4 regions of the Streptomyces sp. NPDC025833 genome follow, and region 1 is predicted to be linked to each of the others. Evidence: riboswitches for the same ligand, from Rfam matches in the RefSeq annotation. Region 1 holds a riboswitch; each other region holds the start of a gene.
The links. Region 1 has a riboswitch for cyclic di-AMP ahead of ACZ4K2_RS07755 (transglycosylase family protein). Riboswitches for the same ligand answer to the same signal wherever they lie in the genome.
Positions count from the first base shown of each region.

Region 2: another riboswitch for cyclic di-AMP. It lies ahead of ACZ4K2_RS13920 (transglycosylase SLT domain-containing protein); the one in region 1 lies ahead of ACZ4K2_RS07755 (transglycosylase family protein).
Region 3: another riboswitch for cyclic di-AMP. It lies ahead of ACZ4K2_RS25170 (M23 family metallopeptidase); the one in region 1 lies ahead of ACZ4K2_RS07755 (transglycosylase family protein).
Region 4: another riboswitch for cyclic di-AMP. It lies ahead of ACZ4K2_RS15335 (M23 family metallopeptidase); the one in region 1 lies ahead of ACZ4K2_RS07755 (transglycosylase family protein).

Region 1 covers NZ_JBVHNF010000004.1:67,425-71,543, forward strand. The annotation lists gene eno (phosphopyruvate hydratase) at 1-753, opposite strand, end outside; gene ACZ4K2_RS07755 (transglycosylase family protein) at 1,064-1,846, opposite strand; cyclic di-AMP (ydaO/yuaA leader) riboswitch at 1,851-2,024, opposite strand; gene ACZ4K2_RS07760 (transglycosylase family protein) at 2,212-3,384, opposite strand; gene ACZ4K2_RS07765 (cytochrome P450 family protein) at 3,528-4,119, opposite strand, start outside.
Region 2 covers NZ_JBVHNF010000007.1:114,860-118,978, forward strand. The annotation lists gene fahA (fumarylacetoacetase) at 1-854, opposite strand, end outside; gene ACZ4K2_RS13915 (HAD family hydrolase) at 1,125-1,952, shown strand; gene ACZ4K2_RS13920 (transglycosylase SLT domain-containing protein) at 1,979-2,461, opposite strand; cyclic di-AMP (ydaO/yuaA leader) riboswitch at 2,467-2,638, opposite strand; gene ACZ4K2_RS13925 (polyprenyl synthetase family protein) at 3,231-4,119, shown strand, end outside.
Region 3 covers NZ_JBVHNF010000014.1:119,487-123,605, forward strand. The annotation lists gene ACZ4K2_RS25165 (M16 family metallopeptidase) at 1-1,098, shown strand, start outside; cyclic di-AMP (ydaO/yuaA leader) riboswitch at 1,309-1,468, shown strand; gene ACZ4K2_RS25170 (M23 family metallopeptidase) at 1,481-2,236, shown strand; gene ACZ4K2_RS25175 (HPr family phosphocarrier protein) at 2,397-2,678, opposite strand; gene ACZ4K2_RS25180 (bifunctional acetate--CoA ligase family protein/GNAT family N-acetyltransferase) at 2,853-4,119, shown strand, end outside.
Region 4 covers NZ_JBVHNF010000008.1:19,623-23,741, forward strand. The annotation lists gene ACZ4K2_RS15330 (aldo/keto reductase) at 1-756, opposite strand, end outside; gene ACZ4K2_RS15335 (M23 family metallopeptidase) at 826-1,893, opposite strand; cyclic di-AMP (ydaO/yuaA leader) riboswitch at 1,903-2,069, opposite strand; tRNA gene ACZ4K2_RS15340 (tRNA-Met) at 2,380-2,453, shown strand; gene ACZ4K2_RS15345 (dihydrofolate reductase family protein) at 2,509-3,642, opposite strand; gene ACZ4K2_RS15350 (MarR family winged helix-turn-helix transcriptional regulator) at 3,774-4,119, shown strand, end outside.

The DNA of each region.
Region 1 (4,119 bases):
GTAGAACTCGGAGGCGGCCACGTCGAGCGCGAGGGCGATCTGCTGGCCGGGGACGTAGCCGGCCTCCTTGATCGCTTCGAGGATGAGGTCGAGGGCCTCGCGGTTGGAGCCGAGGTTCGGGGCGAAGCCGCCCTCGTCGCCGAGGCCGGTGGCCAGGCCCTTGCCCTTCAGGACCTTCTTCAGGGTGTGGTAGACCTCGGTGCCCCAGCGCAGGGCCTCGGAGAAGGACTCCGCGCCGATCGGGGCGATCATGAACTCCTGGATGTCCACGTTGGAGTCGGCGTGCGAGCCGCCGTTCAGGATGTTCATCATCGGCACCGGCAGCAGGTGCGCGTTGGGGCCGCCCAGGTAGCGGAAGAGGGGGAGGTCGCTGGCCTCGGAGGCGGCGTGGGCCACGGCGAGCGAGACGCCGAGGATCGCGTTGGCGCCGAGGGAGCCCTTGTTGTCGGTGGCGTCCAGGTCGAACATGGCCTGGTCGATCAGGCGCTGCTCGGTGGCGTCGTAGCCGACCAGCTCCGGGCCGATCTGCTCGATGACGGCGAGGACGGCCTTCTCGACGCCCTTGCCGTGGTAGCGGTTCGGGTCACCGTCGCGCAGCTCGATGGCCTCGAAGGCGCCCGTCGAGGCGCCGGACGGGACGGCGGCACGACCCGTGCTGCCGTCGTCGAGGCCGACCTCGACCTCGACCGTGGGGTTGCCTCGGGAGTCCAGGATTTCCCGGGCTACGACGACGTCGATGGACGGCACGAGCATCTCCTTCTTGGATGTGACGCTGGAAGTGCGGGGCTGGTGTGCCTTGCGCCTAGAGCCTAACCGTCCGGGGGGCGCCGGCCACCGACCGACCGCCCCGTGGACAAGCCGACGATATCTTTTGTTTCTGCACGAAACAAAGAGATCCGGTGAACTCCCGTCCGTGGCGGGCACGAAAAAGCCCCGTCCCGGTGCGTACGGGGGAACACGCACCGGGACGGGGACCCGTGGGGACGGGGGGTGGCCCGCACGGGGGCCCGCGGGTGGCCCGCGCGGGTGCGCGGGCCCCGTGGTCCGGCTCGGCGGCCGGAGGTCACTTCAGGTGGAGCTGCTGACCGGGGTAGATGAGGTCGGCGTTGTCGACGATGTCCTTGTTCAGCTCGAACAGCTTGCTCCAGCCGCCCTCGACGTGGTGCGCCGCGGCGATGGTGCCGAGGGTGTCGCCGGCGACCACCTTGTACTCGCCGTCGCCCTTCTGCACCTTCTTGCCGGTCGGGGTGGTGACGGTCTTCCCGCCCTGGCCGCCGCCGGTGGACGGAGAAGCGGCCGGGCGCTCGGCGGAGCGGGAGGCGGCCTGCCCGTCGGTGGAGCGGGAGGAGGTGCCGCCGCCCGAGCCGGAGTTCGAGGAGGAACCGGTGTTCGACGAGTAAACCGAGTTGGAGGTGGAGCCGGAGTTGGAGGTGGAGCCGGAGTTCGAGGTGCTCGGCGCGGAGCCGTTGTAGGCGGCGCCCGACAGACCGGTGCCGCACACCGGCCAGGCACCCTTGCCCTGGGACGCGAGCACCTTCTCGGCGACGGCTATCTGCTGGCCCTTGGAGGCCTGGTCGGCCTGCGCGGCGTACTGGGTGCCGCCGTACGCGGCCCAGGTGGAGGCGGAGAACTGGAGACCGCCGTAGTAGCCGTTGCCGGTGTTGATGGCCCAGTTGCCGCCGGACTCGCACTGGGCGACCGCGTCCCACTCGGAGGTGGTGGCGGCGGAGGCGTTGCCGGCCGCCATGAGCGGGGCGGCGACGGCGGCGCCGGTGACACCGGCCAGCGCGACGGCGCGGACGGCCTTGGACGGACGGCGGTGCTTGCCCTTACCGGTAAACAGCATGAGTCGATCCCCTCACCGACGCCTACGAGGTGAGCTGTCGGGTTCGGGCCGAATGAGTTGCCCGGCCGCATTCCCGCTGACGCGGAATGCGGCTTCACCCCCAGCCGGTGCCAGCTTCAACCGCTGGTCCCGGCGCTAACCTTGGGTCCCCCGCTCCTGCCTACGGCGCTTGACGCGACGACTGTTCCCGGGACGGCCGCTGGCAGGATTCGGCGTGGCGGCCGCCGGGGCCCGTGGTGACGAGCGGCCTCGACCGTAGACACGGGCTCGGCGGAATTTCAAAGACGATCAGGGCTTCTGAGATCCATCCCACACTTTCGCCAATCCGGACATCATGGCGCTAAACGGGACGTCAACTCGTGTTGCTACGCGCCCTTTTCGCCCCCTACTTCCAGGGTCTGACCGGCACTGATCCGATTCGGGTCCGCTCCGACGGCCTTCTTGTTGTGGGCGTACAGCGCGTGCCACCCGCCGTCGACCTCAAGGGAGTCGGCGATGCCGGTGAGGGTGTCGCCGGCGCGGACGGTGTAGCTGCCCTGCGCGCGGGAGGCGTGCCGCCCGCCATTGGCCATGTCCTGACCGTTTGTCACGTTTTCGTCCGCATGTGTGCCGCGGTGACGTCCGCCACTGCCGAGCGCCCCGGTGTCGACCAGGCTCCACGACCCGGCGGCCGCGGGGGCGCTGCTCTCGGGCGTGGCGCCCCCGGGGAGGCCGTACTCGGTCCCCGCGTCCGGAGTGGCCGTGGGCGTGCCGCCGGTCTCCCGCGGGGTCCCGGCGTCCCCGGTGGGCGAATCGCCGGGTTCGGGGGTGTGTGTCGTGGTGGATCCGCTGTCCTTGCCGGCGCCCTTGCCCTTCTCCGGGGCGGGCGTGCCGGTCTTGCCCGGGGTGGCCCCGGTGCCGCCGCCCGCGTCGGCCCGGTCGCTCGTGCCGGTACCGGTACCGGTGCTGGTGCCGGTGCTCGGGGAGGACGGCGAGTCGGGCAGGCCCGACGAGCCGGAGGTACCGGGCGTGCCGGAGGGAGTCGGGCTGCCGGAGGGGTCGGGGCTGCCGGACGTGCCGGCGGTGCCGGTGCCTGCGTCCGAACCGGCCGAGTCGCCCCGCCCGTCGCCGTCACCGGAGCCGGTGGAGCCGCCGATGCCCGTGTCGACTTCCGCGGAGGTCGCCTTGGAGGTCAGGCCGGACAGCAGGGCGCAGGTGGCCCACGGGGTGGTGCCCCGGTCGGCGAGGATCTTCTCGGCGACGGCGATCTGCTGGAGCCGGCTGGCCTGGTCGGCGCTGGCCGCGTACTGGCCGCCGCCGTACCGGTCCCAGTCGTCCTGCGAGATCTGCAGGCCGCCGAAGTACCCGTTGCCGGTGTCCGCGCTCCAGGAGCCGCCGCTCTCGCACTCGGCCACCTTGTCCCACGTGGTGCCCTCGGCCGCGTCGGCGCTCGCCGCGCCGAGCAGCGGAATGGCGATGGCGGAGCCGGTCACACCGGCCGCGACGAGGAGAGCCGGGGCCTGGCGGGGCCGACGGTGTCGGCCGTTCCCGGAGAGCATGCGGAAGCCTTTCGAGCGACAGCAGGACCGGCGCGGCGGATGGTTCCGCCCGCCGCGCTGAGGGGTGAACGTATCGGCACACGATCACTTGTCACAAGTTCATGCCGCACAGATCACGTGAAGATCACATAGTTGAAAGAGTGTCACCTTCCGCGGAGGTCCTGTGCCCGGGCGGGGGGCGTGAACTCCACCGGCAGCGTGCGCAGGCCCCGCATGATGAGCCCGCCGCGCCAGCGCAGCTCGGCCGGGTCGACGGCCGTCCGCAGGTCGGGCAGCCGGGTGAGCAGGGTCGCGAGCGCGGTCTGGCCCTCCAGGCGGGCGAGCGGTGCGCCGAGGCAGTAGTGGATGCCGTGGCCGTAGCCGAGGTGCTGGTTGTCGCGGCGGGCGAGGTCCAGCACGTCCGGGTCGGCGAACCGCTCCGGGTCGCGGTCGGCGGCGGCGAGCACCACCAGCACCGGGTCGCCCGGCGCGATGTCCTTGCCGCCGACGGTGAGCGGCTCGGTGGCGAACCGCCACGTGGCCAGTTCCACCGGACCGTCGTAGCGGAGGAGTTCCTCCACGCCGGTCGCCAGCAGGTCCATCTCGCCGCGCCGCAGGGACTCCTGGAGCCGCCGCCGCTGCCCGGGGTGGGTGAGCAGGGCGTAGGTGCCGTTCCCGATGAGGTTGACGGTCGTCTCGAAGCCCGCGAACAGCAGGATGAAGGCCATGGCGGCGGCCTCGTTCTCGGTGAGGTGC
Region 2 (4,119 bases), on a different contig from region 1:
CCGGCCGCCGAGTCGTCCAGGTAGGGCAGCAGCGGGTGCGTGCGCTCGGGGGGCGCCACGCGCGCGTGCTCCAGCGCCTCCAGCGGGGTGATCCACGCCGACACCGACGTGGCGAAGGACTTGCCGAGGAACGGGCCCAGGGGGACGTACTCCCAGGCCTGGACGTCCCGCGCTGACCAGTCGTTCAGCAGGCACAGCCCGAAGACGTGGTCCCGGAAGCCGTCCAGCGCGACCGGGCTGCCCAGCCGCGACGGCACGCCCACGACGAAGCCGACCTCGGCCTCGATGTCGAGCCGGACCGACGGACCGAAGACGGGTGCGGGGTCGGCCGGTCCCTTGCGCTGCCCGGAGGGCCGTACGACGTCCGTGCCCGAGACGACCACGGTGCCGGAGCGGCCGTGGTAACCGATCGGCAGGTGCTTCCAGTTGGGGGTGAGGGAGTCCTCGGCGTCGGGGCGGAAGATCTGGCCGACGTTGCGGGCGTGGTGCTCCGAGGCGTAGAAGTCGACGTAGTCCGCCACTTCGAAGGGCAGGTGGAGGGCCACCTCGGACAGGGGGTGGAAGAACGGCTCCACCGTCTCGCGGTGCGCCGGGTCGGTGACCCAGGACGTGACGGCGCCGCGCACCTCCGACCAGGTGGTGCGGCCGGCCGCCAGCAGCGGGTTGAGGGTCGGCCGGGCGAGCAGCTCCCGGTGGGGCGAGCCGAGCGCCGCGGCCGTGGCGCCCGCGTCGAGGACGTGGTTCCCGAGTCGGACGCCGATCCTCCGCTCCGTGCCGCCGGAGGGCGTGAACACGCCGTAGGGGAGGTTGTGCGGGCCGAAGGGATCATCCTCGGGGACGTCGAAGGGGGGCATGGGGTGCTGCCTCACTCTCATCCGGGGCCATGCATGGCAGTGCGTTCCATGTGGTCGCGGCACACGTTACGGCTGTCCCACGTGTCTTGGGCAGTGCCTCCCGCTGTCCTCGGCAGGTCGCCCGCGCGGCGGCTCCCGGCCGATTCCCCCTTCCGCACGCGGAACTGGTCGTCATCGGGGCTCGGCCGAGGGGCACTTGGGGGCGAACAGCACGTAAGTATGGGGAAAGACCGGTGAGTCGGCCGGGCGAGGTGTCCGTATTCTCTGATCATGGACCCCTCCCCGGCATATGCACTGATCGCCACCGACCTGGACGGGACGCTGCTGCGCGGCGACGACACCGTCTCCGACCGGTCGCTCGCCGCGCTCGCGCGGGTGGCGCGCGCCGGTGCCCGGCACCTGGTGGTGACCGGGCGGCCGGCTCCCCGGGTGCGGCCGCTCCTCGCGGCCCTCGGCTGCACGGGGCCGGCGGTGTGCGGTCAGGGGGCGCAGGTCTACGACGCCGGGACGGACCGCCTGGTGTGGTCCGTCCGGCTGGACCGGGGGCTGGCGGAGGCCGCGCTCGGCAAGATCGAGGCGGAGGTGGGGCAGGTCTACGCGGCGGTCGACCAGGACGGCGTGGACGGGCTCACCCTCATCGAGCCCGGCTACCGGATGCCCCACCCGTCGCTGCCCGCGGTGCGGGTCGGCCGCCGCGACGACCTGTGGCGCCGCCCCATCAGCAAGGTCCTGCTGCGGCACGCCGTCCTGTCCGACGACGAGCTGGCGGCCGTGGCGCGCTCGGTGGTGGATTCGCTGGCCACGGTCACCATGTCGGGGCCGGGCACCGTGGAGCTGCAACCGAGCGGGGTGACGAAGGCGACCGGGCTCGCCCTGGCCGCCGAGCGGCTCGGGATCGGCGCGGAACGGGCGCTGGCCTTCGGCGACATGCCCAACGACGTCCCGATGTTCGACTGGGCCGGGCGGGGTGTCGCCATGGCCAACGCGCACCCCGAACTCAAGGCGGTGGCCGACGAGGTCACCTTGTCCAACGAGGACGACGGCATCGCCGTCGTCCTCGAAAGACTGTTCCCGTCCGACCGGCCGGCCTTCCGGTAGCTCCCGTCAGGCCGGCCCGCCGGCCGTCAGTACGCGCTGGACACGTTGTCGATCGAGCCGTACCGGGCGGCCGCGTAGTTGCAGGCGGCGGTGATGTTCGCGACCGGGTCGTAGATGTTGAAGGACGTTCCGGCGACGTGGTACGCGTTGAACGTCGGGTCGATGACCTGGAGCAGTCCCTTGGACGGGATGCCCTTGGCGGCGTTGGAGTCCCAGAGGTTGATGGCCGAGGGGTTGCCCGACGACTCCCGCATGACGTTGCGGTAGATGCCGTTGTAGGTGCCCGGGATGCGCTTCTCGGCCATGATCGCGAGCGACTGGCGGATCCAGCCGTCGAGGTTGTTCGTGTACCCGGCGGACACGGCCGTCGTGGTGCCGGTGGGGGCGGCGGAGGCGCTGGTCGCGCCGACGACCGGCAGGGCGAGGACGGCGGCACCGGTGCCGGCGGCGGCCAGGGTGCGGACGAGGCGGGTGTTCCGGGTACGGCGGGGCTGAACGGCTGCAGGCATGGCGGTGTTCCTCTCCGGCGCCTGCGAGGTGAGCTGTCGGGTTCGGGCGGGGAGGTGCCCGGCCGTGCCCCGAAGGAGGCACGGCTTCACCCCGAGCCGTCCCGGGCGGCGAATGCCGTCCGGACCGGCGACTTACCTGGGTCCCCCGCTCCTGCCGTGCGAATGAGTTCGTGGATGGGTATGCGGGCGGCGGCAGGATTCGGCGTCCGCCCGACGGCCCGGAACGTATGCGAGAGCACATGCCGGGAACAAGGGCCGGTTTCACACAACGTGCGATTTGACCTTGATCGACAGCGTATGGGGTGCTTGATCCTTTGCGATCGCCAACCCTCAACTCGCTTACGGGGCGCGAAGATGGAGGGGTTTCGGCGGGCCGTCCGTGACGACGGGGAGAGTGACCCAACTCACGAAATAGCAAAATACGCTAATTCAGACATGAGGGATGAGTGGGATTCGGGCCCGAAGTCCGCGTGGTGATGGAATCCGCGGCGCGACGCTCACCGGTCTCGCGTCGATCGACAGGGGCCGGTGGGCCGAAAAGGGTGCGGAGAGGTGGCGACACAGTGCCCGGATTACTGTTAAGTCGGTAAATGTCCGTTCTTACTATGTGATCAAAACCATGCCGGTCCTGGTCCGATACCGCCCAGGCTGGACCGGTGGGCGCTATCGGTGATCGAAACAGGACCGGATACGCTGACTTGAGTGATGGCAGCGACCTATCGACAAACCGTGTAATCGCCAGCAGACACCAGCAGACAGGAGACCCCTCGTGACCGTCGTCGGGCCGTTCGGGCTGAGCGTGCGGGACCAGGCTCTGGAAGCCGATGTCCAGGCCGGATTGACGGCTGTCGAGGAAGGCTTGCTCGATGCCACCAAGAGCGAGGTCCCGTTCATCACGGAGGCCGCGCAGCACTTGGTCCGTGCGGGCGGGAAACGATTCCGGCCACTGCTGGTGATGCTCGCGGCCCAGTTCGGCGACCCCTACGCGCCGGGCATCGTGCCGTCGGCGGTGGTCGTGGAGCTGACCCACCTGGCGACGCTCTACCACGACGACGTCATGGACGAGGCGGCCGTCCGCCGCGGCGTGGACAGCGCCAACGCGCGCTGGGGCAACTCCGTCGCGGTCCTCACCGGGGACTTCCTCTTCGCCCGCGCCTCCCAGATCCTCGCCGACCTCGGCCCGGAGGCGGTCCGGGTGCAGGCCTTGGCGTTCGAACGGCTGGTCACCGGCCAGATCCTGGAGACCGCGGGTCCCTCGGACGGGCGTGACCCGGTCGAGCACTACCTGGACGTGCTCGCCGGCAAGACGGGCTCCCTGGTGGCGGTGGCCTGCCGGTTCGGCGCGATGATGTCCGGCGCCGACGAGACGGTCGTCGACGTGCTCACCCAGTACGGCGAGCGGCTCGGGGTCGCCTTCCAGCTCGCGGACGACGTACTGGACATCGCCTCCGACTCCCACGAGTCCGGCAAGACCCCGGGCACCGACCTGCGCGAGGGCATCCCGACCCTGCCGGTGCTCCGGCTGCGCGAGCGGGCGGCCAAGCTGGGGCTGGCCGAGGACGTCGCGCTGTGCGAACTGCTGGCCTCCGATCTCACCGACGACGCCCGGCTCGCCGAGGCGCTGGCCGGCCTGCGCGCGCACCCCGCGCTGGAGCAGG
Region 3 (4,119 bases), on a different contig from region 1:
ACCCTCGACGCACACGCCGACCACCCCGGCGTCCGGCTCAGCCTGGAGGTCCCGGCCTCCCGGCTGGCCAAGGGCCTCGGCCTGCTGGCCGACGCGCTGCGCGCGCCCGCCTTCGCCGAGAGCGAGGTCGAGCGGCTGGTGCGCAACCGCCTGGACGAGATCCCGCACGAGCTGGCCAACCCCGCCCGCCGGGCCGCCAAGGAGCTGTCCAAGGAGCTGTTCCCGGCCGCCTCGCGCATGTCGCGTCCGCGCCAGGGCACCGAGGAGACGGTCGAGAAGGTCGACGCGGCGGCCGTGCGCGCGTTCTACGACCGCCACGTGCGGCCCGCCACGGCCACCGCGGTGGTCGTCGGCGACCTCACCGGCATCGACCTCGACGCCCTGCTCGGCGAGACGCTGGGCGCCTGGACCGGCACCCCGGGCGAGCCCCGTCCGGTGCCCCCGGTGACCGCCGAGGACACCGGGCGCGTGGTCATCGTGGACCGGCCCGGCGCCGTCCAGACGCAGCTCCTCATCGGCCGGGTCGGCCCCGACCGGCACGACCGCGTGTGGCCCGCCCAGGTGCTCGGCACGTACTGCCTCGGCGGCACGCTCACCTCGCGCCTGGACCGCGTGCTGCGCGAGGAGAAGGGCTACACCTACGGCGTGCGGTCCTTCGGCCAGGTCCTGCGGTCCGCGCCGGACGGCACGGGCGCCTCGATGCTCGCCATCAGCGGCTCCGTGGACACCCCCAACACGGGCCCGGCGCTGGACGACCTGTGGAAGGTGCTGCGCACCGTCGCGGCGGAGGGCCTGACCGACGCCGAGCGGGACGTCGCCGTGCAGAACCTCGTCGGTGTGGCGCCGCTCAAGTACGAGACGGCGCTGGCCGTCGCGAGCACGCTGGCCGACCAGGTCGAGCAGCACCTGCCCGACGACTTCCAGGCGACGCTGTACCGGCAGCTGGCCGCCACGGGCACGGTGGAGGCCACCGCGGCCGTGGTGAACGCCTTCCCGGTGGACCGCCTGGTGACGGTCCTCGTCGGTGACGCCGCGCAGATCAAGGCGCCGGTGGAGGCGCTCGGCATCGGTGAGGTGACCGTGGTCGCGGCCGAGTGACGGACCGTGCGCGAGGGGCCCTGACGACCTACGGTCCGTCAGGGCCCCTGCCGTTCCACTCGCTTCCCCAGATGCCCGTTTTGGGGCGGAGGTTGCCTGTCTGCCCTGTGGGATGCGCTACAAAAGGCCGGATCTGTTTGAGGATCGAAAGCACGCCCGCTTAGCGTCTTCCAGGCTGTCCGTCAGGCAGTGCGCCGCACCCGCGGCACCGGACAGCCATCGCCGAGTCCCCGTAGGCGCGAGCCAGGGGAGCCGGGGACCCACCGTCCCTGGGGTGAATCGGGCGCCCGCGCGGAAGCGAGGGGGCCCGTAGGAGACCTTCCTGCTCCGAACCCGTCAGCTAACCCGGTAGGCGAGAGGGAAGGAAAGGACCAGTCACTTCATGGCGTTCACGCGCGCCACCGGGAAGCACCGCAAGCCCGGCCGGGTCAAGCGGACGACCGCTCAGGCGGCCGGCATCGCGGCCCTCACCACCACCGGTGTGATCGGCACCCTCGCCGCCTCCCCGGCGCATGCCGCGGCGAACCCCGCGGAGCAGACCGGCCTCCTTCCGGTCCTCGCCGCGAGCGACGACGTGGCCGAGCAGATCGACGCGCAGGCCGCCGCCCAGCAGCAGGCCGCCGACGAGCAGGCGGCCGAGGAGGCCGCGGCGAAGGCGGCCGCCGAGCGGGCCGAGGAGATCCGCGCGGCCGAGGCCCGTGCCGCCCGCGCGGCCGAGCGCAAGCGGCTGAACACCTTTGTCGCCCCCGTCGCGCAGTCCTACGTCTCGACGGCCTACCAGGCCGGCAGCTCCCTGTGGTCCTCCGGTTCGCACACCGGCATCGATTTCCACGCGGCCAGCGGCACCACCGTCCACGCGGTGGGTTCCGGCACGGTCGTCTCCACGGGCTGGGGCGGCGCGTACGGCAACCAGGTCGTCATCCGGATGGCCGACGGCCTGTACACCCAGTACGGGCACCTGTCCTCGATCGGTGTCACGGCGGGCCAGCAGGTCGTCCCGGGCCAGCAGATCGGCCTCTCCGGCGCCACCGGCAACGTCACCGGCCCGCACCTGCACTTCGAGGCGCGGACCGGCCCCGACTACGGCTCCGACATCGACCCCGTCGCCTACCTCCGCAACCACGGCGTGCACATCTGACCCGCGCGCGGCACACGGACATGGCGCAGGCCCCGGCTCACCGAGCCGGGGCCTGCGCCATGTCCGCACCGGGCCGGGAGCGCCGGAAAGGGCGGTCCGGCCGGCCGGAGAACGCGGGAGCCGCGCCGCCCGGTACGGACGGCGCGGCTCCCGGTGCTGCTCAGACGGTCTCGGGCAGCTCGTCCAGGCCCTCGGAGACCAGCTTGGCCAGACGGTCCAGGGCGGCGTCCGCGCCCTCGGCCTCGGAGGCGAGGACGATCTCCTCGCCACCCTTCGCGCCCAGGCCCAGGACGGCCAGCATGGAGGCCGCGTTGACGGGGTCGCCCCCGGCCTTGGCGATCGTCACCGGGACGCCGGTGGCCGTGGCGGCTCGGACGAAGAGGGAGGCGGGGCGGGCGTGGAGACCCTCGGCCCAGCCGACGTTGACGCGGCGCTCAGCCATGTGATGCTGCCCTTCAGTGCTCAGGTTGTCTAGACCAGTTTCCCACATCGTGAAGCGTGCCCGGGCCGGATCTCCGGACCGGCCCGGTGTGCCGTACGGCGGCCCCGGCCCGGCCGCCCGCCGGGCCCGGCACGGTTCGCGCCGCACACCGGCGCGCGCCGTACTCTGGGGCCCATGCAGACCTCGGCGGACCGGCAGGACCGGCACCAGTACCCCGCCCACTGGGAGGCGGACGTGGTGCTGCGCGACGGCGGCACCGCACGCATCAGGCCCATCACGGCCGACGACGCCGACCGCCTCGTCAGTTTCTACGAACAGGTCTCGGACGAGTCGAAGTACTACCGCTTCTTCGCACCGTACCCACGGCTCTCCGCCAAGGACGTTCACCGCTTCACACACCACGACTTCGTGGACCGGGTGGGGCTCGCCGCCACCATCGGCGGCGAGTTCATCGCCACCGTACGCTACGACCGCATAGGCGCCGACGGCATGCCCGCCTCCGCACCCGCGGACGAGGCTGAGGTCGCCTTCCTGGTCCAGGACGCCCACCACGGCCGGGGAGTCGCCTCCGCCCTGCTGGAGCACATCGCCGCCGTCGCGCGCGAGCGCGGCATCCGCCGCTTCGCCGCCGAGGTGCTGCCCGCCAACACCAAGATGATCAAGGTGTTCACGGACGCGGGCTACACCCAGAAACGCAGCTTCGAGGACGGCGTCGTCCGGCTGGAGTTCGACCTCGAACCCACCGACCGCTCCCTCGCCGTGCAGCGCGCCCGGGAGCAGCGCGCCGAGGCCCGCTCGGTGCGGCGGCTGCTCGCGCCCGGCTCCGTCGCGGTCGTCGGCGTCGGGCGCGCCCCGGGCGGAGTGGGCCGCGGCGTCCTCGGCAACATCCGCGACGCCGGCTACGCGGGCCGGCTGCACGCCGTGAACCAGGCCTTCCCGGCGGACCTGCGGGAGATCGACGGGGTGCCCGCACACCGCTCGGTGCGGGAGATCGACGGGCCCGTGGACCTCGCCGTCGTCGCCGTACCGGCCGCCCACGTGCCCGCCGTGGTCGCCGAGTGCGGTGAGCACGGCGTCCAGGGCCTGGTCGTACTCTCCGCCGGATACGCCGAGAGCGGGCCCGAGGGCCGTGAACGGCAGCGGGCGCTCGTGCGGGCCACGCGCGCGTACGGCATGCGGCTCATCGGCCCGAACGCCTTCGGCGTGATCAACACCGCTCCCGGCGTCCGGCTGAACGCGTCCCTCGCCCCGCAGCCGCCCCGCCCCGGCCGCATAGGCATGTTCGCCCAGTCCGGCGCGATCGGCATCGCCCTGCTGTCCCGGCTGCACCGGCGCGGCGGCGGGGTGACGGGGGTCACCGGCGTGTCGACCTTCGTGTCCGCCGGCAACCGCGCCGACGTCTCCGGCAACGACGTCCTCCAGTACTGGTACGACGACCCCG
Region 4 (4,119 bases), on a different contig from region 1:
CAGTGCCGCGAGGACCCGCGGGCCGCGCTCGGACTCCGCGTACTCCCGGGCCCGGCCGGCGCGGGCGCTGTCGACGGTCGCGCCGGGCCGGTACTTGCCGGTGAGGAAGCCGGCGGCGAGCGCGAAGTACGGGACGGCGGACAGGCCCTCGCGGGCGACGAGGTCCTGCAAGGGGCCCTCGTAGGTGTCGCGGGAGACCAGGTTGTAGTGCGGCTGGAGGGCGACGTAGCGGGCGAGTCCCTCGCGGTCGGAGAAGTCGAGGGACTCCTCCAGGCGCTCCGCGGTGATGTTGGAGGCGGCGATGTGCCGGACCTTTCCGGCCTTCACCAGCTCGTCCAGCGCGCCGATGATCTCCTCGACGGGCACCTCGGGCTGGTCGAAGTGGGTGTAGTAGAGGTCGATGTGGTCGGTGCCCAGGCGGCGCAGGGAGGCGTCGGCGGCCGCCTTGATGGTGGCGGCGGACAGCCCCTGGTGGTCCGGGTGCTGGCCGACCTTGGTCGCGATGACGACGTCGGCGCGGTTGCCGCGCGCCTTGACCCACCTGCCGATGATCGTCTCCGACTCGCCGCCCTGGTTGCCCTCGATCCAGGCGGTGTAGGAGTCGGCGGTGTCGATGAAGTTGCCGCCCGCCGCCGCGTAGGCGTCGAGGACGGCGAAGGAGGCCTGCTCGTCGGCGGTCCAGCCGAACACGTTGCCGCCGAGCGACAGCGGGAAGACCTCGAGGTCGGAAGTGCCGAGTTCACGAAGTGACGTCATACGTCACGTCAACGCCGGCGGGGGACGATCGCATCCCGTCGCCGGCGCCGGGTTCGCCGAGGAGGCGGATCAGGGGTTGAGGCCCTTGTCGCGCAGCCACGCCATCGGGTCGATGCCGGAGGGCTGGCCGCCCGGGTGGACCTCCAGGTGCAGGTGGGGGCCGGTGACGTTGCCGGTGGCGCCGACGCGGCCGATGACCTCGCCGGTGGCGACCCGCTGGCCGGCGGAGACGTTGATCGAGGACTGGTGGCAGAACCACACCTCGGTGCCGTCGTCCAGGGTGAGGATCGTCCGGTAGCCGTAGGCCCCGGCCCAGCCCGCCTCGGTGATCGTGCCGCCGTGGACGGCCTTGATCAGGGTGCCCGTGGGGGCGGCGAAGTCGAGGCCGGTGTGGTGGCCGGAGGACCACATCGAACCGGCCTGGCCGAACGTCGAGGTGAGCGTGTAGGCGGAGGTCGGCAGCGCGTACTGCTTGGCCAGCTCCGCCAGCCGCTTCGCCTCGGCCGCCGCCGCCGCCTTCCGCTTCGCCTCGGCCTCGGCCTTCTCGGCGGCGGCCTCCGCCTTCTCCTTCGCGGCGGCGGCCTGGACGGCGGCGGCCCGCTCCGCTTCGGCGGCCGCGTCGGCGCTCTGCTTGCGGGCGGCGGCGAACGCGGCGGCGGTGGCCCTGCTCTCGGCCTGGCCCTGCTGCTGCTCGGCCTGGGCCATGATCCGGTTGCGCAGGGTCTCGCCGGCGTCGCCGGACCGCGCGTCGTCGGCGGCGGAGTCCACGGCGACGGTGCTGAGCGTGGTGGCCACGGCCTCGGGGGCCTGCTCGGCCTCGTCACCGAGGAGCGAGCCGACGGAGGGCAGGTCGGGCAGGGTGAGGGAGACCGGCGGCTTGCCGGTGTTGGCGCTCGCCATGCCGCCCGCGCCGACCGCGGCGATCACGCCGACGCCGAGGACGGTGGAGCTGCGCGCGAAGCCGCCGCGCTGCTTGGCGACGCGGTGCCGGCCGCGGACCGGGGTGACGGAGTCCTCGGTGGGATTCCATTCCTCCCAGGGCCCCTCCTCGGCGCGGTAGGCGCCGTAGCCGAAGGTGTCGGGCTCGCGCTGGGCCGGGGTGAACGGGGCTTCGGGAACAGGCCGGTTGGACGCCACGCGGGCGTACTCCTTTCCTTCCTCCGCCTACCGGGTTAGCTGACGGGTTCGGAGCAGGAAGGTCTCCTACGCGCGTATACCGGTCGTGGACTCCGCGAGTTCACGGCCGTATCCGCGTGATTCACCCCAAAGTAGTGGTTCCCCGGCTCCCTTGCGGGATTAGGCGCATGCGCACGGAGCCGTCTCGGGTGACGGCTGGGACGACCGCGCTGCGTTATCGAACGTTAATAGACCCGCCAGTGACTTTCCAAGCCCGTCCGGCTTGATCATCGACGTTTTCCGCGACGGATCCATCACCCACTACTCCGCCAAAAAGGGCGAGTTGACCGCGGCATGGAAGCGTTCAGTAGTCACCGACGGTTTTGATGGTGACTCAGCGGTGATGCGTACGGCGCTCGACTGGTCACCCAAAGTCACGGTTCTCGGGGGCCGGGGAAACCGATGTGCGGAGCGCCCCGCGGATGACGTATGCTGGTCACACAACGACGCGGGGTGGAGCAGCTCGGTAGCTCGCTGGGCTCATAACCCAGAGGTCGCAGGTTCAAATCCTGTCCCCGCTACTGAAGGCCCGGGGCCCGGAATCCATTGGATTCCGGGCCCCGGGTGTTTTCGCGTTCAGTCCGGCAGGTGGGCGTTGGGCGCCTTGGCGAGGGCCTCCAGTTCGGGCAGGACGACGACCCGGACCCCGGCGGCGGTCAGGAGTCCCGTGCCGTCGGCGCCGGCCACGAACGTGTCGGGTTCGCGCCAGGCGGTGACCACCCGGCGCACCCCGGCCCGCAGGATCAGCTCGGCGCAGGGGGCGGGGCGGGAGGCACGGCGGGCACAGGGTTCGAGACTGCTGTAGACCGTGGCACCGGCCAGCCGCGGGTCCGCCGCGTCGATCTTCGCGAGGGCCGCCTCCTCGGCGTGCACCACGGGGTCGCCGCCCTCGCGCGAGTGGCCGCGGGCCAGCTCCGTGCCGTCCGCGGCGACCACGACCGCGCCCACGCTGAACGCCGTCCCCGAAGGCGGGCAGAGCGCCGCGAGGCGGCACGCGGTGCGCAGCCAGTGGCGGTCGGCGGCGACGGGGACCGTGCCCGTGCCGGGGGCGGTGGGCGCGTAGCGGACCAGGACGACGTCCTCGATCCGCCGGGTGTCGAGCAGCCGCAGCCGTCCGCCCTGGTAGCCGCCCGGCCCGAACAGCCGGGGCGCCGCGGGGTCGCCGACGAACAGCGGGGCGAGGACCAGTTGGAGCTCGTCGGCGAGCCCCTGCCGCAGGAGCTGGGTGTGGACCGTGCCGCCGCCCTCGACCATCAGCCGCCCGACCCCGCGCACGTCGTGCAGGTGCTCCAGCAGGGCGCGCCAGTCCAGGGCGGGGCCGAGGGGGACGACGTCGGCGGCGTGCCCGAGGCGGCGGGCGGCCCGCTCCGCACCCCCGTCGGTCGTGTAGACGGCCTTCTCGCCGCCGGTGTGCCAGAAGCGGGCGTCCGGATCGAGGTCGCCGGAGCCGGTGACGGCGACCTTCAGCGGGTACTCCGGCCGGCCCTCCGCGCGCCGGGCAGCGCGCCGCTCGGCGGAGTTCACCAGCAGCCGGGGGTCGTCGGCACGGATCGTGCCGGCGCCGACGAGGACGGCGTCGGCGAGGGCCCGCTCCGCGTCGACGCGGTCGAAGTCGGCCGGGCCGGACAGCAGGAGCCGTTCGGGGCCGGTGTCGTCCAGGTAGCCGTCGAGGGAGACGGCGGCGGACAGCAGCACGTACGGCAGGGGCATCGGCACTCTCTCTTCCGGAGGCGGCCGGCCGCGGGAGCGGTCGGCCGGCGGGGGGCCGGCGGCGGAAAGGGTGGATCACCGGGCGGTGTGACCGGCTTGGTTCAAGTTTGAAACAAACCTACACTGGCCGCATGACGACCCGCTGGCTCAGCCCCGAGGAGCAGCGCGCCTGGCGCGCCTACATCGCCGCCTCCCGCCTCCTGGAGGACGCGATCGACCGGCAGCTCCAGCAGGAGGGCGGCATGCCGCACCTGTTCTACTCGGTGCTGGCCAACCTCTCCGACGCGCCCGGCCGGCGGCTGCGCATGACCGACCTGGCCGAGACGCTGAAGATCACGCGCAGCCGGCTGACGTACGCGGTGACCCGGCTGGAGCGGGACGGCCTGGTGCGCCGGGAGAACTGCGACCGGGACAGGCGCGGCTCGCTCGCGGTGCTGACCGACGCGGGCACGGCGGTTCTGGAGCGTACGGCACCGG